Methylobacterium currus: one gene and its partner. The protein of the gene in region 1 interacts with the protein of each later gene in a pairwise test. Links are inferred from orthologs where the notes say so. Each region holds a gene or a part of one and is shown on either strand. Other genes may lie near its edges. The genes, in order: mobA and DA075_RS27310.

The links.
Region 2: the proteins of mobA (region 1) and DA075_RS27310 interact in binary tests that used the Escherichia coli proteins (3 or more experiments, as listed by UniProt). The link is inferred for Methylobacterium currus from one-to-one orthologs.

The regions. Positions count from the first base shown.
Region 1 is NZ_CP028843.1:359,942-364,151, reverse strand. Bases 819-3,815 are described here. They hold mobA (molybdenum cofactor guanylyltransferase MobA), read left to right. Parts: upstream 819-1,996; coding sequence 1,997-2,635; downstream 2,636-3,815. Other genes in these bases: DA075_RS01690 (peptidylprolyl isomerase), read right to left, coding at 3,810-3,815; DA075_RS01695 (hypothetical protein), read right to left, coding at 3,302-3,778; DA075_RS01700 (peptidylprolyl isomerase), read right to left, coding at 2,850-3,305; DA075_RS01710 (Mrp/NBP35 family ATP-binding protein), read left to right, coding at 849-2,000. Also shown: DA075_RS01715 (ABC transporter ATP-binding protein), read left to right, coding at 1-540; more of DA075_RS01690, read right to left, coding at 3,816-4,210. UniProt on the Escherichia coli protein: Transfers a GMP moiety from GTP to Mo-molybdopterin (Mo-MPT) cofactor (Moco or molybdenum cofactor) to form Mo-molybdopterin guanine dinucleotide (Mo-MGD) cofactor.
Region 2 is NZ_CP028843.1:5,948,743-5,965,327, reverse strand. Bases 5,917-8,911 are described here. They hold DA075_RS27310 (molybdopterin molybdotransferase MoeA), read left to right. Parts: upstream 5,917-6,784; coding sequence 6,785-8,038; downstream 8,039-8,911. Other genes in these bases: DA075_RS27300 (transporter substrate-binding domain-containing protein), read left to right, coding at 8,616-8,911; DA075_RS27305 (VOC family protein), read left to right, coding at 8,119-8,493; mobB (molybdopterin-guanine dinucleotide biosynthesis protein B), read left to right, coding at 6,253-6,801; DA075_RS27320 (molybdopterin biosynthesis protein), read left to right, coding at 5,917-6,250. Also shown: DA075_RS27340 (hypothetical protein), read right to left, coding at 1-1,219; zinc metallochaperone GTPase ZigA, read left to right, coding at 1,351-2,571; DA075_RS27330 (hypothetical protein), read left to right, coding at 2,579-2,872; DA075_RS27325 (molybdopterin-binding protein), read left to right, coding at 3,171-4,280; more of DA075_RS27320, read left to right, coding at 4,277-5,916; more of DA075_RS27300, read left to right, coding at 8,912-9,404; DA075_RS36125 (hypothetical protein), read right to left, coding at 9,453-9,953; DA075_RS27290 (efflux RND transporter permease subunit), read right to left, coding at 10,299-13,472; DA075_RS27285 (efflux RND transporter periplasmic adaptor subunit), read right to left, coding at 13,487-14,689; DA075_RS27280 (hypothetical protein), read right to left, coding at 14,921-15,307; pcaF (3-oxoadipyl-CoA thiolase), read left to right, coding at 15,450-16,585. UniProt on the Escherichia coli protein: Catalyzes the insertion of molybdate into adenylated molybdopterin with the concomitant release of AMP.

The DNA of each region.
Region 1 (4,210 bases):
GCGATGGCTTACGTGCCGCAGGCCGGCGCCAGCGCCTTCGCGTTCACGGCCCGCGCCGTGGTGCTGATGGGGCGCACCAGCTGCACCGGCCTGCTCTCCGCCCCCTCGCGCGCCGACCACGCGGCGGCGGAGAGCGCGCTCGCCCGGATGGGCATCGCCCACCTCGCCGAGCGCCCGGTGACGCGGCTCTCGGGCGGCGAGCGCCAATTGGTGCTGGTCGCCCGGGCCCTCGCCCAGGAGCCGCGCATCGTGGTCCTCGACGAGCCGACGGCGAGCCTCGACTTCGGCAACCAGGGCCGGGTGATGGCCGAGATCCTGCGCCTGCGCGCCGACGGGCTCGGCCTCCTCTTCACCACCCACGACCCCAACCAGGCCGCCCGCTACGCCGACCGGGCGCTCCTCCTGCGCGGCGGCTTGGCCCTCGCCGCCGGCCCGGTGGCGGAGGTGCTGGACGCCCCCGCCCTGAGCCGGCTCTACGGCGCGCCGGTCGAGGAGGTGCGGGACGCCGGCACCGGCGCGCGAGCCTTCCTGCCGGGATAGGCGTCAGCGCGGCGCCAGAGCCGTGGCGGTCTCGGCGGCCCGGGCGAGGTTGACGAACTCAACCCGGTAGCCGAACGGGTCCTCGCCCCGGGCTTCGGCGGCGAGGCGCACCGCGTCGGCGAAGCGGGCCCGTAGAGGTGCCGCCGCGCAGGATCTCGCTGCAGCCGGCGCTCGAGAGCGGGAAACCGGCCCGCGAGGCCCGCACCCCACGGTCCCCCCACCGATGGCCGCCCCCGCCGCGCTGGCGTTTCCCGGCGCAAGGGTTACATGACCCGGAGAGACGATCCGCGGATGAGGAGCGAGGCGACGTGGCGATCACCCGGGACGACGTGCTGAAGGCGCTCGCGGGCGTGACGGTCGATGCGGCGGGGACCAGCCTGCCGGCCTCCGGCCGCCTGTCGGAGATCGTCATCGATCCTTCGGGCCGGGTGGTCTTCTCGATCGGCATCGCGCCGCCGGAGGCCAAGGCCTTCGAGGCGGTGCGGCAGGCGGCCGAGATCGCGGTCCTGAAAGTTCCCGGCGTCAAGGCGGCGCTCGCGAGCCTCACCGCCGAGCGCGGACCGAGTGCCGGACCTGGTGCCGGCCGGGCCCCGCGCCCCGCCGCGCCCGGCCCCCAGGGTGGCGCTCAGGGCGGTCCCCGGCCCGGCCCGGCCCTGCCGGGCGTGCGCCACATCGTGGCGGTGGCCTCGGGCAAGGGCGGCGTCGGCAAATCGACCACCGCCTGCAACCTCGCCCTGGCGCTTCGGGCGCAAGGTCTCAAGGTCGGCCTGCTCGACGCCGACATCTACGGCCCCTCGGTCCCGAAGCTCTTCGGCCTCGACCGCAAGCCGGAGACGATCAACACGCCGCAAGGCCAGCGCATCGTGCCGCTCAACGGCTACGGCCTCGCGGTGATGTCGATCGGCTTCCTGATCTCCGCCGACACGGCGATGATCTGGCGCGGCCCGATGGTGCAATCGGCCCTGACCCAGCTCCTGCGCGAGGTCGCCTGGGGCGAGCTCGACGTCTTGATCGTCGACATGCCCCCCGGCACCGGCGACGCGCAGCTGACGCTGGCGCAGGCGACGCCCCTGGCCGGGGCGGTGATCGTCTCGACGCCGCAGGACCTCGCGCTGATCGACGCGCGCCGGGCGGTGACGATGTTCCGCCGGGTCGAGGTGCCGATCCTCGGCGTGGTCGAGAACATGGCGACCTTCGTCTGCCCGCATTGCGGCGGCACCTCGCACATCTTCGGCCATGGCGGCGCCCGCCACGAGGCCGAGACCCTCGGCGTGCCGTTCCTCGGCGAGGTGCCGCTCAACATGACGATCCGCGAATCCTCCGATTCCGGCCGTCCCGTCGTGGCGGTCGATCCGGACGGGCCGCAGGCCGCCGCCTACCGGGCGATCGCCGCCAGCCTCTGGGCCAATCTCAGCGGCGGCGCCGGCCCGCGCCCGGCGCCCCGGATCGTGATCGAGTGAGCGCGTCCCCGACCCTCGGGGTGATCCTGGCCGGCGGGCTCTCCCGCCGGATGGGCGGCGGCGACAAGCCGCTGCTCCGGCTCGGCGGCAGGACCTTGCTCGAGCGGGTGGCCGAGCGGCTGCGGCCGCAATGCTCTGCCGGCCTGATCCTCAACGCCAACGGCGATGCAGGCCGGTTTCGCGCCTTCACGGGCTTCGTGGTGCCGGATTCGGTGCCCGACGCGCCGGGGCCGCTCGCCGGCGTGCTCGCCGCCCTCGATTTCTGCGCCGCGCACCGCCCGGACGTGGCTTACGTCGCGAGCGTCGCCGGCGACACGCCGTTCCTGCCGGACGACTTCGTCGCTCGCCTGCACGCGGCGCGTGCCCGCGACGGCGTGGACATGGCGGTCGCGGCCTCCGGCGGGCAGCTGCACTTCGTCAACGGATTGTGGGCGGTGTCCTTGCGCCACGACCTGCGGGCGGCCCTGGTGGAGCGGGGCCTGCGGCGGGTCGGCATGTGGATCGCCCGGCACAACGCGGCGGAGGCGGCCTGGGAGACCGAGCCGGTGGACCCGTTCCTGAACCTCAACACGCCGGCGGACTTTGCCGCAGCGGAGCGGCTGGTGGCAGGCGAGGGTCGAACGCCGATTCAGTAAGGCACTGGTTTCCCCCTCCCCCTCTGCGGGTGAGGGTGTCCCGCGGAGCGGGCCGGGCGAGGGGACGCCGCTTCCGGAGAGGTCGCGACCATCCTGACGGGCGCCGTCTGGATCAGCGTCGCGCCGGCTCTCTTGCGGGACTTCGTCCCGGCCCGGCCCCTGCTGACGCCGGGACCACCCTCCCCCGCAGAAGGGGGAGGGTTCAAGTGCAGGCTTACGCCTCGACGCGCATCGACGTGATGGTGTCGGGATCGCGCACCGGCTCGCCGCGCTTGATCTGGTCGATCACCTCCATGCCCTCGACCACCTTGCCCCACACCGTGTACTGGCGGTCGAGGAACTTGGCGTCGCCGAAGCAGATGAAGAACTGCGAGTTGGCCGAGTGCGGGAAGTTGGTGCGGGCCATCGAGCAGGTGCCGCGCACGTGCGGCTCGGCGTTGAACTCGGCCTTCAGGTCCGGCAGGTCGGAGCCGCCGGTGCCGGTGCCGGTCGGGTCGCCGGTCTGGGCCATGAAGCCGTCGATGACGCGGTGGAACGGCACGCCGTCGTAGAAGCCCTGCTGCGAGAGGGTCTTGATCCGCTCGACGTGGTTGGGGGCGAGGTCGGGGCGCAGTTCGATGACCACGCGGCCCTTGCTGGTCTCCATCACGAGTCGGTTGCTGTCGGTCATGGTCGGTCTCCTTGATTCGGACCAGAGTAGACGAAACGCAGGGCGATGGGACGCCCCGCGACGGCGCCGCCGAGCCCCGCCGTCAGCCGCGCCGGGGTGCAGCGGGCGAGGGACGAGACAGTCTCGGCGACGAGGGCGGTGCGGCGCTCATCCGCGACGCGCGCGAAGGTGATCCGCGGCGTGCCCTGAAGGCTCCCGTCCCGCCGCAGGGCGAAGCGCGCGGTGATCGCGGCGGCCCCGAGGCCGGCCGGCGGGCGCCAGCAGGCGGCGAGCCGGGGATAGAGCGCCACGAGGGTGTCGACGAGGGTGTCGGCGGCCCCCGGCGGCGGGCTCGCCACCGGCACCCGCACGGTCGCCCGCAGGGTCGTCGGCAGCGAGAGCACCGAGGGGTTGTCATAGACGTCGAACTGCGCGGCGGCGTGCGAGGCCGAGACAGTCAGCGCGAGGCCGGCCGAGATTCCGCTCGACACGATTCCGCTCGACGAGCGCCCGCCGCGCAAGGCCTTACTGGCCGTCCTGCGCCAGGCTCATCCGGACGATCTTGTCCGGGCTCTGCACGGTGCCGTTCTGGGCCGACGAGCCCTTCTTGATCTTGTCGACCACGTCCATGCCCGAGGTCACCTCGCCCACCACCGTGTACTGGTTGTTGAGGAACGAGGCGTCGCCGAAGCAGATGAAGAACTGGGAATTGGCCGAGTTCGGGTCCTGCGAGCGGGCCATGCCGACGGTGCCGCGCTTGAACGGCGCCTTGGAGAACTCCGCCGGGATGTTCGGCAGGTCGGACTTGCCCATGCCGGTGCCGGTCGGGTCGCCGGTCTGGGCCATGAAGCCGTCGATGACGCGGTGGAAGACGATGCCGTTGTAGAAGCCGCGCTTCGTCAGCGTCTTGATCTGCTGGACGTGCT
Region 2 (16,585 bases), 5.6 Mb from region 1 along the record:
TCTGTTCCGGCATCTTGGTGCCGGGGGTGAAGCGGGCGGGGCCGATCTCGAACAGGCGGGCGATGGTCTCGGGCGTCCACACGATGTCGAGCCGACGGAAGGCCGGGGAATAGGCGTAGCCGGGCACCGTCGCGATGCGGCGGCCGAACACGCCGTGGAGGGTCGGCCCGGCCCGGTTGCCGCCGTCCGGGGTCAGGGTGTGGCAGGCCTCGCAGGCGCGGAACACCTCCGCGCCCCGATCGCCCGCGTAAGCCGCGAGCGCGTCCGCCGGGCGGCTCATGGCGAGCGGCCCGATCGGCTCGCCGGTGGCGAGATCCCAGCGCCGCACCAGCCGGTCGCCGCCGCCGGTGACGAGCTCGTCGGGGCCGCGGAAGGCCAGCGACCAGACCGGCAGGCCGGGCCCGACCAGGGTGAGCCGCACACGCGCCTCGGCCCGGTCGACCACCGCCACCGCGCCACCGACCGTCGCGGCGCCGAGCCTGCGCCCGTCGGGCGAGAGCGACAGGGCCACCACCGGACGAGGGCCGATCTCGAGGCGCACCCGGGAGGTGCCGTCCGGCCGCAGCAGGTGCAGCGTCCCGTCGGCGGCTCCCGCCGCGATCTCGCCGTCGGGCGCGGCCGCCACGGCGTTGACCGGGGCCTCGAACGGCACCGTGAGCGGAGGACCGGTCTCGGGCCAGATCCGGACGCTCGCATCGTAGCCCGCGGTGACGAGGCGCCCGTCGGGCAGGAAGGCGACGCCGTTGACGTTGCCCAGATGTCCCTCCCGCACCAGGGCGGGACCGCCGTCGAGGGGCGTGATCCGGGCGCTGCCGTCCCAGGACGACGAGGCGACCCGCCGCCCGTCCGGCGCCACCGCGAGGCCGGAGACCGGGCCTGCATGAGTCGCCAGGATCCGCTCCGGCTCGGGACCCTCGCGCCAGAGGATGACGCGCCCGTCCTCGCCACCGGTGAGGAGCCCGCCATCGGGCAGGAAAGCCACCGCGTTCACCGCCCCGTCATGGGCCCGCAGCACCCGGAGCGCCGTCCCGTCCTCCACCGACCATAGGATCGCCGAGGCGTCGAAGCTGCCGGAGAGCGCCCGCTGCCCGTCCGCCGTCACGGCAAGCGCCCGCACCGGGCCGCCATGGCCGCGCATCGGCGCCTCGGCGCGGGACGTGCCGGCGAGAAGACCCAGGAGAGCGGCGAGAAGCGCGGCGAGGCGGAGGGAGGTCGGCATGCGGGAACGGTCCTGGCGGGGCGTGCCGGGTCTACGCGCCCGGGTCCCGGGTCCGGAAGGCGCCGGAACGCCACGGGCTCCGACCTTGACAGCGAGAGAAATGTTATATTGTTACAAATTTGGAGGTGCCCATGCCCGACGCTCGCCCGCAAAAGTCCCGCCTGCCCGTCACCGTCCTGTCCGGCTTCCTCGGCGCGGGCAAGACGACCCTTCTCAACCACGTGCTCGCCAACCGCGAAGGGCGCCGGGTCGCCGTCATCGTCAACGACATGAGCGAGGTGAACATCGACGCCGACCTCGTCCGGGCCGGCGAGGCCGGCCTGTCGCGCACCGACGAGCGCCTGGTCGAGCTGACCAATGGCTGCATCTGCTGCACCCTGCGCGACGACCTGATGCGGGAGGTGCGCCGCCTCGCCGAGGAGGGCCGCTTCGACGCGCTCCTGATCGAGAGCACCGGCATCTCCGAGCCGCTGCCCGTCGCCAGCACCTTCTCGTTCCGCGACGAGGCCGGGCATTCCCTGTCGGACGTCGCCCGCCTCGACGCGATGGTGACGGTGGTCGACGCGGTGAACCTGCTGCGCGATTACGGCTCGCACGACTTCCTGCGCGACCGCGGCGAGACCGCGGGCGAGGAGGATACGCGCACCCTGGTCGACCTCCTGGTCGAGCAGATCGAGTTCGCCGACGTGGTGGTGATCAACAAGGCCGACGACGTCGGCCCCGAGCAGCGCGACCTCGTGCGCAAGGTCGTGCGCGGCCTCAACGGCGATGCCCGGATCGTCGAGGCCGGGTTCGGCCGGGTGCCCCTCGGGGCCATCCTGGAGACCGGCCTGTTCAGCGAGGAGAAGGCCCAGGCCCATCCGCTCTGGTACAAGGAATTGTACGGTGCCGCCGAGCACGTGCCCGAGACCGAGGAATACGGCATCGGCTCCTTCGTCTACCGGGCGCGCCGGCCGTTCCACCCGGCGGCCTTCGACGCCTTCACCAAAGCCACCTGGCCGGGCCTGATCCGGGCCAAGGGCCATTTCTGGCTCGCGACCCGGCCGGACTGGGTCGGGGAATGGTCGCTCGCCGGCGCCGCCGCGCGGGTGACGCCGCTCGGGCGCTGGTGGGCCGCGGTGCCGCGCTCGCGCTGGCCCGATCATCCCGAATGGCGCGACCAACTCGCCCGCCACTGGAGCGACGTGTGGGGCGACCGGCGCCAGGAACTCGTCTTCATCGGCACCGGGCTCGACGAGGCGGCGATCCGGCATGCCCTCGATGACTGCCTCGTCGGATCGGAGCGCGGCTTCGTGACGGCGGACCGGACCCTGCCCGATCCGTTCCCGGCCTGGGAGCCGGGCTCGGTCTGAGGCACCCATGGTCCCGGCACCGATGTTCCCGAGCCTCCAGGCCTTGCGCGCCCGGGCGCGGGAGCAAGCCTCGGCGCGCCAGGACCTGACGGCCCGGGCCCGCCGCATGCTGGCGCTCACGGATGAGGACGCCCTCTCGGTGAACGAGATCGCCTGCGCCGATCCCGGCTGCCCGGACACCGAGACGGTGATCCTGCTGATGCGCGCCCGCATGCCGACCCGGGCCCTCAAGATCGGCAAGCCGATTGAGGGGGTGACCGATGCCGACATCGTGGCGGCGGAGCAGGGGGCTCCTGCGTAGCACCCTCGCCGGTCCTCCCCGGGGCGACCGGAGCATCGGGGCGGTTCCGGAGCGCGTCGGCGACGGGAGGAGGGACCGTCCCGCCGTCACGGCCGCCGGATGGCGCCGCACCGGTCGCGGAGCGCGGATTTCCGCGACATTTTCTCCGCCGGCTCCCCCGCCCGGCGCCGAAACCTTGATCCGGGCCGGCGCTTGCCGCATCGGCTCACCCTTCGTTCCGGGATCAGGACCAGACCATGGCCTCGCCACCCCATCCGGGCGCCCGCCGGTGACGCCGCGGGCATCCACGACCGCGCTGATGCCCGTCGCCGAGGCCGTGGCGGCGCTCGCCGCCCTGGCGCGTCCGGTCGCGGCCGTGGAGACGGGGACGGCCGAGGCCGGGGGCACCGTGGCTGCGCGGGACATCGTGGTCGGAACCGGCCGGCCGGAGGCGCGGACCGCCTTGCGTGACGGCTGGGCGGTGAGCGCCGCCGCGATCGTCGGCGCCTCGCCCTACGCGCCGGTGCGGCTCGCCCGTGCCCCCGCCTGGGTCGAGGCCGGTGCGCCGCTGCCCGCCGACGCCGACGCCCTGCTGCCGCCAGAGGCGGTGCCGCCAGAGGCGGTGCCGCCAGAGGCGGTGCCGCCGGAGGCGGCCGGTGGCGAGCCGCTGGAGATCGAGGTCGAGGTCGCCGCAGGGGAGGGAACGCGGGCTCCCGGCGCCGAAATGCCGTCCGGCGCGCGCCTCGTCATGGCGGGCGAGCGGGTGACCGCGCTGCAGGCCCTCGCCCTCGCCGCGGCCGGACTCGCGCAGCTGACGGTGCGCCGGCCACGCCTGCGGCTCCTCGCGGCGGTGCCCGACACCCTCACGCCGCTGCTCGGCGCCTGGATCGCCGCCCGCGGCGGCGTCGCCGAACCGGCGGCGCGGCCGGCGGAGGTCGATCCCCTCGCCGACGCCATCCTGGCGCCCGGCGCCGACGCCGTGGTGGTGATCGGCGGGACCGGACTGGGACGGCGTGACATCACCGCCTCGGCGCTCGCACGGGCCGGACGCCTCCATGCCCACGGCATCGCCCTTCGGCCCGGCGAGAGCGCCGGCTTCGGCGAGGCGGCGGGGCGGCCGGTGCTGCTGCTGCCGGGCCGGCCGGACGCAACCCTCGCCGCCTGGCTCGCGCTGGGTCGGCCGCTGCTGGCTGCCCTCGCCGGTGCCGGTCCGGAGACGACGCCGACGTTACCCCTTACCCGCAAGGTCGCCTCCGTCATCGGCCTCACCGAGGCGGTGTTCCTGCATCGGACGGCGTCCGGCGTCGAACCCCTCGGCGGGGCCGAGATCCCGCTTCACCGCCTGGCCCGGGCCGATGCCGCCCTGCTGGTGCCGCCGGCCCACGAGGGCTATCCCGCCGGGACCGCCGTCGAGGTGCTGCCGCTTTGACCCGTCCGCTTGCCGATACCTTCCTCGCCCGCCTCGCCGCCGCCGCGCGCCAGGAGCAGTTCCTGGCGGTGGTGAGCCGGGACGAGGCGATGGCGCGCTGGCGCGAGGCCGTGCCGCACGCGCCCCTGCTCCCTGAGACCGTGCCGCTGCCGGAGGCCCTGGGCCGGGTGCTCGCCGCCGACATCGCCTCGCCGATCGACGTGCCGCCCTTCGACCGCGCCCTGGTGGACGGTTTCGCGGTGCGCAGCGCCGACACGGACGGCGCCAGCGAGGCGGAGCCGCGCCGCCTCGTCCTCAACCGCGAGATCCTGGCCTGCGGGGTCGCGCCGGCGCTCACGGTCGGTCCCGGCACCGCGACGCCGATCGCCACCGGCGGCGTGCTGCCCCGCGGCGCCGACGCGGTGGTGATGATCGAGGCGACCGAGTTCGAGGACGGCCCCGAGCCGGGGATCGCCTTGAGCCAGCCGGCCGGCCCTGGCCGGTTCGTCGGCTATGCCGGCGCCGACATGGCGCGGGGCGAGACGGTGCTGCGCCGCTTCACCCTGGTGACCGCCCGCGAGATCGGCATGCTGGCAGCCTGCGGCCTCGCCGAGGTCCCGGTCGTGCGCCGGCCCCGCGTCGCGGTGCTCTCCACCGGGGACGAATTGCTGGCGCCGGGGTCGTCCCTGGCGCCGGCAAAGCTCTACGATTCGAACGGCGCCATCGTGGCGGCGAGCGTGACCGAGAATGGCGGCCTCGCCCTGCCGGGCGGCATCGTGCCGGACGACGAGGCGGCTTTGGAAGCGGCGCTGAACGGTGCCCTTGCGTCGGCCGACCTCGTGGTCCTGTCGGGCGGAACCTCGAAGGGGGCGGGCGACGTCTCCCATCGCATCCTGTCGCGGCTGGGCCAGCCCGGCATCCTGGTCCACGGCGTGGCGTTGAAGCCCGGCAAGCCGCTCTGCCTGGCCAAGGCCGGCGACGTGCCGGTGGTGGTGCTGCCGGGCTTCCCGACCTCCGCGATGTTCACCTTCCACGAATTCGTGGTGCCGCTGATCCGGGCCCTCGCCGGCCTGCCGGCCCGCGAGGAGGAAAGCGTGGAGGCGCGACTGCCGCAGCGCCTGCCCTCGGAGCTCGGCCGGACCGAATACGTGATGGCGGCGCTCTCCCGCGGCACGGATGGGCTGGTGGCGCTGCCGCTCGCCAAGGGCTCGGGGGCGGTCACGGCCTTCTCGCAGGCCGACGGGTTCTTCGCCGTGCCGGCGACCCGGGCGGGGATCGAGGCCGGCGAGACGGTGCGCGTGTCCCGGATCGGCCGGGCGGCACGGCCGCCGGACCTGATGATCGTCGGCAGCCACTGCCTCGGCCTCGACCGCCTGGTCGGGCGTCTCGCCGGCCGCGGCGTGTCGGCCCGCACCCTCTGGGTCGGCTCCGCCGGGGGGCTCGCCTCCTTGCGCCGGGGGGAATGCGACCTCGCGGCGATGCACCTGCTCGACCCCGAGACCGGGCGCTACAATGCGCCCTACCTCACCGCCGGCCTCGCCCTGGCGCCGGGCTGGCGCCGGCTTCAGGGCGTGGTGTTCCGCGCCGGCGATCCCCGCTTCGAGGGCGTCTCGGCGAAAGACGCGGTGAGCCGGCTCCTCGCCGACGACGCGGCCGTGATGGTCAACCGCAATACCGGCGCCGGCACGCGGGCCCTGATCGAGGGGCTTTTGAACGGCGCCCGGCCTGCCGGCTACTGGAACCAGCCGCGCTCGCACAACGCGGTCGCCGCGGCGGTGGCGCAGGGCCGGGCCGATTGGGGCGTGGCGATCTCCACGGTGGCGAAGGATTACGGCCTCGGCTTCCTGCCGCTCACCGAGGAGCATTACGATTTCGCCTACCGGGAGGCGCGCCGCGACGAGCCGGCCCTGGCGGCGTTCCTGAGCCTCCTCGATGATGAAGGTCTCGCCGCCGAGCTCGCCGGCCTCGGCTTCACGCGGGCAGGAGCGTGACGATGCGGGTCATCGGGCTTGCCGGCTGGTCGGGTGCGGGCAAGACGACGCTGCTGGTGCGGCTGATCCCGGCCTTCCGCGCCCGGGGCTTGCGGGTGGCGACGGTCAAGCACGCCCACCATGCCTTCGAGGTCGACCAACCCGGCAAGGATTCGTTCCGCCATCGCGAGGCGGGAGCGACCGAGGTGATCGTGTCGTCGAGCCGCCGCAATGTGCAGATCCGCGAGGTCGAGGAGGAGGCGCGCCTCTCCGCCCTGCTGCGGCGGCTCGGGCCGTGCGACCTTGTGGTGATCGAGGGCTTCAAGCGCGAGGCGCATCCGAAGCTCGAGGTCTACCGCCACGCCAATGGCCGCCCTCCGCTCCACCCGGATGATTCCCGCATCGTCGCGGTGGCGAGCGACCATCCCTTCCCGGAGGCCGGCCGGCCGGTCGTGCCCCTCGACGCGGTGGAGGCCGTGGCCGATATCGTGCTGGCGCGGTCCGAGCCTCTCGCCGCGGTGCTGGAGAGGCTTGAATCTCAAAGGGTCGAAACTCATGGCGCAGCTGACTGACGACTGCTTCGCCTTCGGCGGCCCGCTGCTCTCGGTGGACGAGGCCGCCGCCCTGATCGGCGAGCGGCTGCCGGTGCTCGCCGGGATCGAGACGCTGCCCCTGATCGAGGCCGACGGGCGGATCGCCGCCGCGGACGTGACGGCCGGCCTCGACCTGCCGCCCTTCGACAATTCCGCCGTCGACGGCTACGCCGTGCGCTTCGCCGATCTCGCCGCCGGGACCGAGACCGTGCTGCCGGTGCGCGGCCGCCTGCCCGCTGGCGCCGCGCCGGAGGGCGCGGCGCTCGCACGATGCGCGATGCGGATCTTCACCGGGGCGCCGATGCCGCCGGGGGCCGATACGGTGTTCATGCAGGAGGACGCGCGGCGCGAGGGCGACGCGGTCGCGCTGCCCGCCGGCCTCCAGCCAGGCGCCAACCGGCGGCTCGCCGGCGAGGATGTCCGCCGCGGCAGCCTCGTGATCCCCGCCGGTCGCCGCCTGACCCCGCCCGACCTGGCGCTCGCCGCGGCCACCGGCCACGCTCGGATCGCGGTGCGCCGCCGCCTGCGTGTCGCGGTGTTCTCGACCGGCGACGAGCTGGCCGAGCCGGGCGCTCCGTTGCGGCCCGGCGCGATCCACGATTCGAACCGCGTGCTCCTCGTCGCGCTGCTGCGCCGCCTCGGGACCGAGGTGAGCGATCTCGGCATCCTGCGCGACGATCCCGCCCTCCTGCCCGAGCGCCTGCGCGCGGCCGCGAGCGGCCACGACCTCATCCTCACCTCGGGCGGCGTCTCGACCGGCGAGGAGGACCACGTCAAGGCGGCGGTGGAGGCCGCGGGCCGGCTGGTGTTCTGGCGCCTCGCGATCAAGCCCGGCCGGCCGGTCGCCATGGGGCTCATCGGCGACACCGCCTTCGTGGGACTGCCGGGCAACCCGGTCGCGGTCTACGTCACGCTGCTGTTCGTGGTCCGCCCGCTGCTCGCCCGTCTCGGCGGCGCCAGGCTCGACGCCCCGCCGAGCGAGCCTGCCCGCGCGGCCTTCCGCTACGCCAAGAAGGCGGGGCGGCGGGAATATGTCCGCGTCTCGCTACGGCGGGGCACCGACGGCGTGGTGGAGGCGGTGAAGTTCCCCCGCGACGGCGCCGGCGTGCTGTCCTCGCTCACCGGCAGCGACGGTCTCGCCGAGCTGCCCGAGGCGATGACGGGGGTGGAGGAGGGGGACCGGGTCGAGGTGTTTCGCCATCCGCTGCTGTGGTGAGGCGAAAGTAGTGGCTGTCCGCCCCGGAAGCGGCTTACGGACGTCGACACGGGCGGATCCCGCCTGGGAAAGGGACGCTCATGATCGGCTACGTGACCCTCGGAACGAACGACCTGGAGCGGGCGGCGCGGTTCTACGACGCCCTGGCCCGGGAGATGGGCGCCGGCCGCATGATGGAGAGCGACCGCTTCATCGCCTGGGGCACGCCCGGCGGCGCCGGCATCGGGCTGATCACGCCCTATGACGGCAACCCGGCCAGCGTTGGCAACGGCGTCATGGTGGCGCTCGCCGCGAAGGACCGGGAGCAGGTCGACCGCCTGCATCGCCTGGCGCTCGACCTCGGCGGCGGCGACGAGGGGAAGCCGGGCCCGCGCGGCGGCTCCTACGCGGCGTATTTCCGCGATCCCGACGGCAACAAGCTCAACGCCTTCGTCATGGCGGCGGATGGAGCGTGAGGCCGTGGCGGGGCGGGGCACCCGGTCCCGGTCCGCCCGCCTTCGCGGGGTAAGCTGGACGGTGTCCCGTCGCGCCCTTACGGTGCCGCCGTGACATTCATAGCTGACGGGGAGTGGGATTCATGGGCGCGGGTGCGAAGACGTCGCGGTGGGTGACGGGTGCGATGCTGGCGCTCGCGGCGACGCAGGCCCTCGCGGCCGATGAGCCCTCGCGCCTCGACCAGGTCATCGAGCGCAAGGTCCTGAACATCTGCACGACCGGCGACTACCGGCCGTTCTCGTACCGCCCCGACGGCGCCAACGACTTCGTCGGCATCGACATCGATCTCGGCCGCTCCCTCGCCAAGTCGCTCGATGCCGAGGCGGTCTTCATCCAGACCAAGTGGTCGAACCTGCTCGCCGACTTCAAGGCGAAGTGCGACGTCGCGATGAGCGGCATCTCGGTGACGCTGCCGCGCCAGCGCGAGGCCTTCTTCAGCGACATGTACCTCGTCAACGGCAAGGCGCCGATCGTGCGCTGCGACGACGTCTCCAAGTACCAGACGACGGAGGCGATCAACCAGCCCGCGACCCGCGTCGTCGTCAACCCGGGAGGCACCAACGAGAAATTCGCCCGCGCCAACCTCGCCAAGGCGCAGATCCAGCTCTTCCCGGACAACCGCGTCATCTGGCAGGAGATCGCTCAGGGGCGCGCCGACGTGATGGTCGCCGAGTCGGTCGAGGTAAAGCTGCAACAGACGCTGCATCCGGGCCTCTGCGCGGTGAACCCCGACCAGCCGCTCCAATACGGCGAGATGGGCTTCCTGCTGCCGCGCGGCGACACGGTGTTCAAGGCCTATGTCGACCAGTGGCTGCACCTGGCGAAGGCGTCGGGCGAGTTCGACCGGATCTTCAATGCCAACATGAAATGACCATTGGCAGGGGTGTTCGACGCTCGCCGAACACCGCGAACAGGACGGTCACGCGTAGAGCTTGAGCAAGCTTTGGGCAGATTGATAAGCCAGAGCATGCGCGGGTGAACCGATCGCGTCCCGATTGCTGGCGTTCCGCAGGTTCGCCCCTTCGCCGGCGGAGTCGGCCTCTTTCAGGGAGCCGAGTCCGCCGGTCGCACCCGGTGCCACCCGGCCTTTCGATGAATCGGGCGAGGCACCAGCCACGTCGCCGTCCGTTCTTGCCTGGGTGGAGGCTTCGTCGCTCCCGACGTCTTTGGGCTTCTCGTCGGGTGCCGAGGTTTGCAGCGTGAGAATGGTGCTCAGCGACACGCGATCAGCCGGGGCACGCGACCAAACGACCGACATCGGCGTGGAGGATGGCGGCTTGGGTGTCTCCGAGGAGCTGGTCGTCTCCGGAGGCGCCGTCGAACCGGTCGTCGCTCGTTTGGTGTCGGCCGACGGGATGGAGGAGTACGTCTTCAGTCTCGCGAGGGACGTCAGACTCGAATGGGCACTGAGGCTCGTCACGACGTACGTTTCCTTGGGGATAGAGAATATTTTCTCACCTCGGCGCTCGGCCTTACCGTCGCGATCCCAAGAATAGTCGAGACCTGTTGATCTCCCGTGCGGGGGATGCGTCGCATTTGAGGCATCGGGTCCGGGTGGGGGCGACGGCCGCCATCCCACACGGCGCGATACGACGTCCCGCCTGGGCTTGTGGTAGCCGGTCCGCTCGCCGCTCCTGGCCGAAATCCACGGTGTCCGGCGGCCGGGATCACCGCCGACGGAGCCGCGCCATCGGCGCGAAGGTCAGATTGGCACCCGGCATCGTTGCGGGCCGGCCCGGAAGAGCCGGCCCGCCTGCGCGATCCGTCAGTGACCGTGCGCGGGCTCCCGCGCCGGCTCCGGCGCGTGCACCGCCCCCGGTGCCGCGTCCAGGTTCTCCGCCCGCACCCGCCGGCGCTGGAAGAACCGCATCGCGACCACGAAGAAGACCGGGACCAGGATCACCGCCAGCACGGTGGCGGAGATCATGCCGCCCATCACGCCGGTGCCGATCGCCTGCTGGCTCTTCGAGGCCGCGCCAGTCGCGATGGCGAGGGGCACGACGCCGAAGATGAAGGCGAGCGAGGTCATCACGATCGGGCGGAAGCGCAGGCGCGAGGCCTCGATCGTCGCCGGCACCAGCCTGGTGCCGGGCTTCCACAGCTCGCGGGCGAACTCGATGATCAGGATAGCGTTCTTGGCCGACAGGCCGATGATCGTGATGAGGCCGATCTTGAAGTAGACGTCGTTCGGCATCTCGCGGATCAGCACGCCGGCGACCGAGCCGATCACGCCGAGCGGGATGACCAGCATCACCGCGAGCGGGATCGACCAGCTCTCGTACAGGGCCGCCAGGCACAGGAACACGATCAGAACCGAGAGGGCCAGCAGCAGCGTCGCCTGCGAGCCGGCCTGCTTCTCCTGCAGCGACTGTCCGGTCCAGGTATAGCCGAAGCCCTTCGGCAGCTGGGTCATCAGCCGCTCCATCTCGGCGATCGCCTCGCCCGAGGTGAAGCCCGCCGCCGGCTCGCCGGTGAAGCGGACCGACTGGTAGCCGTTGAAGCCGATGATCTGGGCCGGGCCGACGCTCCATTTCAGGTCGGCGAAGGACGACATCGGCACCATCGTGCCGAGGTGGTTCTTCACGCCGTAGTTCAGCAGGTCGGTGGCGTTGAGGCGCTGACCGTCCTCGGCCTGGACGATCACCCGCTGCATCTTGCCCCGGTTGGGGAAGTCGTTGGTGTAGACCGAGCCGAGATTGACCTGGATCGTGTCGTTGATGTCGGCGAAGTTGACGCCGAGCGCCGCCGCCTTCTCGCGGTCGATCACCAGCTCCGCCTGCGGCGCGGGCGGAAGGCCCTCGACATAGACGTTCTTGAGGATCGGGCTCTTGCGGGCCAGCGCCAGCAGCTGCTCCTGGGCGGCCATGAGGGCCGCGTAGCCCTTTTGGGCCCGGTCCTGGAGGCGGAAGCTGAAGCCCGAGGCGTTGCCGAGGTTGTCGATCGGCGGCGGCTCGAGCGCCTGGATCACCGCGTCGCGGTAGCTCGCCATCGCCTTGTTGGTGCCCGCCACCAGGGCAGCGGCGCTCTGGTCCTTGCCGCGCTGCGACCAGGGCTTGAGCGTCACGAAGGCCTGCGAGGTCATCTGGCCCTGGCCCGAGAACGAGAAGCCGTTGACGATCGTCACGGTCGCCACGCCCGGCTGGGCCAGCAGGTGCTCCTCGGTCTTCTTCACCGCCGCGAGCGTGCGGTTGAACGAGGAGCCCGGCGGGGTCTGGATGTCGACGGTGAAGAAGCCCTGGTCCTCGACCGGCAGGAAGCCCTCGGGCAGGCGCACGAAGGCGTAGGCCACGCCCGCCACCAGGATCAGGTAGACCACCATCATGCGGCCGGACTTCGCCACCGCCCAGGCGACGCCGCGGCCGTAGCGCGCGGTCTCGCGGTCGACGATCCGGTTGAACCAGCCGAAGAAGCCGCGCTTGGCGTGGTGATGGCCGGGCTCGACGGGCTTGAGGAGCGTGGCGCAGAGCGCAGGCGTCAGCGAGAGCGCCAGGAAGGCCGAGAAGGCGATCGAGGTCACCATCGCGATCGAGAACTGGCGGTAGATGATGCCGACCGAGCCGGGGAAGAACGCCATCGGGATGAACACCGCGACGAGCACCAGCGTGATACCGATGATCGCCCCGGTGATCTGGCCCATCGCCTTGCGGGTCGCCTCCTTGGGCGACAGGCCCTCCTCGGCCATGATCCGCTCGACGTTCTCCACCACCACGATCGCGTCGTCGACCAGGATGCCGATGGCGAGCACCATGCCGAACATGGTGAGCACGTTGATCGAGAAGCCGGCGAGCAGCATGATCGTGCAGGTGCCGAGCAGGGCGATCGGCACCACGATCGTCGGGATCAGGGTGTAGCGGATGTTCTGGAGGAACAGGAACATCACGATGAACACCAGCACCACCGCCTCGACGAGGGTGTGCAGCACCTTCTCGATCGACGCCTCGACGGCAGGGGTGATGTCGTAGGGAATGTCCCACTTCACCGTGTCGGGGAAGAACTGCGACAGCTCCTCCATCTTGGCGCGGATCGCCTTGGCGGTGTCGAGGGCGTTGCCGTCGGGGGCGAGGGTCACCGAGATGCCGGCCGCTGGCCCGCCATTGAGGCGGGTGGTGAACTTGTAATCCTCGCCGCCGAGCTCGATCCGGGCGACGTCGCGCAGGCGCACGGTCGAGCCGTCGGGGTTCGCCCGCAGCACGACCGCGCCGAACTCCTCGGGCGCCCGCATCTGGCCCTTCACGACGATCGGGAAGTTGACCTTGTGCGCCTCCGGGCTCGGCTGGGCGCCGACGGCGCCGGACGCGATCTGGACGTTCTGGCGCTGGATCGCCTGGGTCACGTCGGAGGCGTTGAGCGACAGGCCGCGCAGCTTGTCGGGGTCGATCCAGACCCGCAACGAGCGCTCGGTCGAGTACAGGGTGGCGCGGCCGACGCCCGGGATGCGCCGGATCTCGTTGATGACGTTGCGGATGAGGAAGTCGCCGAGCGCGACCTCGTCCATCGAGCCGTCCTTCGAGACGAGGGTGATGATGTTGAGGGTCGCAGCCGAGGCCTCCTCGACCAGGATGCCCTGCTGGCGCACTTCCGCCGGCAACCGCGCCTCGACGCGCTTGAGGCGGTTCTGCACCTCGACGCCGGCATAGCCCGGATCGGTGCCGGGCTCGAAGTTCGCGGTGATCTCGACGACGCCGAACGAGTCGCTCGCCGATTCGAAGCTCTGGATGTTGGCCGCGCCGTTCAGCTCATCCTCGATGAGGCGCGTGGTGCCGGTATAGAGGTCCTCGACCGAGGCGCCCGGGAAGGCGGTCGAGAGGGCGATCGAGGGCGGCGCGATGATCGGGTACTGCGCCACCGGCAGCATCGGGATCGTCAGCACGCCACCGAGACAGATGAACAGTGCGACGACCCAGGCGAAGATCGGCCGGTCGATGAAGAAGCTCGCCAACGTGGTGCCCTCCCTCAGCGCTGCTCGGTCGAGGCGGGCGCGGACGGGGCGCCAGCTCCGGCCGCCGCCATCGTGGTGGTCTCGAACGGCACGGTCGCGACCTTCGTGCCGGCGACGATCTTCTGGAAGCCCTCGGCGACGACCCGGTCGCCCTCCTTCAGCCCCTCGCGGATCACCCACTGGCCCTCGACGACGGGACCGACCTCGACCGGCTGGAGCACCACCTTCTCGTCCTGGCCGACGAGCCAGACCTGGGCGCGGCCGTCGTTGGAGCGGTGCACCGCCTGCTGCGGCACCGCGATGGCGTCGGAATCGATGCCCTGCTTGATCCGGGCGCGCACATACATGCCGGGGAAGAGTTCGCCGTGCGGGTTCGGCACCACGGCACGGAGCGTCACCTGGCCGGTGCTCGGATCGGCGGTCACGTCGGAGAACAGCAGGCGGCCGGGCTCGGGATAGAGCGAGCCGTCATCCATGATCACGCGCACGCTCGCCACGTCGGCGGCGAGGCGGTCGAGCTCGCCGCTGGCGAGGTCGCGGCGCAGCTTGTTCAGCTCGCCGACCGACTGGGTGATGTCGACATAGATCGGGTCGAGCTGCTGGATCGTCGCCAGGTTGCTGGCGCCGCCCTGCTCGACGAGAGCCCCTTCCGTGACCAGCGCCCGGCCGATGCGGCCCGAGATCGGCGCCCGCACGTCGGTGTAGCCGAGATTGAGCTGGGCCCGGTCGCGTGCGGCCTTGGCGCCGGCGACCTCGGCCTCGGCCTGCTTCTGGGCCGCGAAGGCGGCGTCGTACTGGGCCTGGCTCGCGGTCTGGCGGGTGAGCAGGGTCTCCAGGCGCTCGGCCTGCTGGCGCGCGAGCACCAGGGCGGCCTCGGCCTTGGCGAGGGTCGCCTCGGCGCTGGCGAGGTCGGCCCGGAACGGCATCGGGTCGATCTTGTAGAGGACGTCGCCCTCCTTGACCTGGCTGCCCTGCTCGAAGGTGCGCTTGATGACGAGGCCGGCGACGCGCGCCCGCACCTCGGCGATGCGGGTCGGGGCAGCCCGGCCCGGCAGGTCGCGCTCGTAGGGGATCGGCTGGTGCTTGACCGTGACGATCGAGACTTCCGGCGGGGCGGCCGGGGCCGCGGGGGCGGCGGCCTGCTCGGCCGGCTTGCAGGCGGCGAGCCCGAGGAAGAGGGCGGTCGCTCCGAGGAGGATGCGGCGGCGTTGGGTCACGGGCGGGTCTTTCCTGCGCGGTTTTCGGGAAGCGGCCGGGGCGCGTCGCGCCGCCGGGCGTCCGGGCAAAGGTCGGGCAAAGATCGGTCCTGGCTCGCAATCGGGCGAGCCTCGGGGCACGCGCGTCGGCGCTAAGGCCACGCGGCAGCGGCGAGCCGTCAGGCTCGCAGCGTTCGGAGGCGGAGATGTGACGGTGCGTCCGCTTCCGCCACGGAAGCGACGGGCGGGCCGTCAGCCGCGGCCCTTCGGCGGGCGCTCGGGCAGGGCGGCACCGGCCTGGACCAGGGCGCCGAGGCGGCGCGGCGGCAGCAGCGTGGCGGCGGAGGCGGCCGGGCCGTCGGTCGGGCAGGCGAGGTTCGGGCTCGCCGCACCGCTGTCGTCCGGACGGGGATTGTCGACGCCGCCCGCCGTGAGGGTGCAGGCCGGGCTCTTCACCCAATGCGCGTGCAGGCTGGCCATCGGCGAGGCGCCGTGGCTGGCGCGCAGGACCGGCTCGGGACGGCCGGACGCGGCATCCGCCGCCGACATCGCCAGAAGGGCGAAGCCGAGGCCGAGAAGGGCGGTCGCGCAGAGACGCGCGAGAGATGTCCAGATGCGGCCGGTCACGGAGCGGAACATTGGGGGTTCCGACCGCACCGCACAAGGCGCCGCGACATTCTGTCAAGGCCGGCACCGGGTCGGGGCGGCCGCATCCGGGGGCTTGATCGAACCGGCGCACAGCCGTACCGGTTTTTCGAAATCAAGCCGGGGAGGGAAGCCCATGAGCGCGGCGCGGGACGTCTACATCTGCGATTACGTGCGCACGCCGATCGGCCGCTACGGCGGGGCGCTCGCCAAGGTGCGGGCGGACGATCTCGCGGCGGTGCCGCTGGCGGAACTCGCGCGGCGCAACCCGGCCCTCAAGGAGGCGGTGGAGGAGGTCTTCCTCGGCTGCGCCAACCAGGCCGGCGAGGACAACCGCAACGTCGCCCGCATGGCGCTGCTCCTCGCCGACTACCCCGAGCGGGTGCCGGGCCTGACCCTCAACCGTCTCTGCGCCTCGGGCCTGGATGCGGTCGGGGCGGCGGCGCGGGCGATCCGGTCCGGCGACCTCGACCTCGCGGTGGCGGGCGGCGTCGAATCGATGACCCGGGCGCCGTTCGTGATGGGCAAGGCCGAGGGCGCGTTCCAGCGCCAGGCCGAGATCCACGACACCACGATCGGCTGGCGCTTCATCAACCCGGTGCTCAAGCACCAGTACGGCGTCGATTCGATGCCGGAGACCGCCGAGAACGTCGCCGAGGATTACCAGGTCGCCCGCGCCGATCAGGACGCCTTCGCCCTGCGCTCGCAGCAGCGGGCGACCCGGGCGCAAGGAGACGGCACCTTCGCGCGTGAGATCGTCGCGGTCGAGATTCCCGACCGCAAGGGCGGCCACGTCAAGGTCGAGCGCGACGAGCACCCGCGCGCCGACACGACGGCCGAGGGCCTCGCCAAGCTCAAGCCGTTCGTAAGGAAGGACGGGACCGTGACTGCCGGCAACGCGTCCGGCGTCAACGACGGCGCCGCCGCCCTGGTGCTGGCCAGCAGAGAGGCCGCCGAGCGCCACGGCCTCACCCCGATCGCCCGGGTGCTCGGCCTCGCCTCGGCGGGCGTGCCGCCGCGGGTGATGGGCATCGGCCCGATCCCGGCGGTGGAGAAGCTCTGCGCCCGCCTCGGCCTCAAGCCGTCCGACTTCGACGCGGTGGAGCTGAACGAGGCCTTCGCCTCGCAGGCGCTGGCCTGCCTGCGCGGCCTCGGCCTGCCCGACGATGCCGACCACGTGAACCCGCATGGCGGCGCGATCGCGCTCGGCCATCCGCTCGGCATGTCGGGCGCCCGCATCGCCGGCAGCGTCGCGCTCCAGCTCGCCCGGAC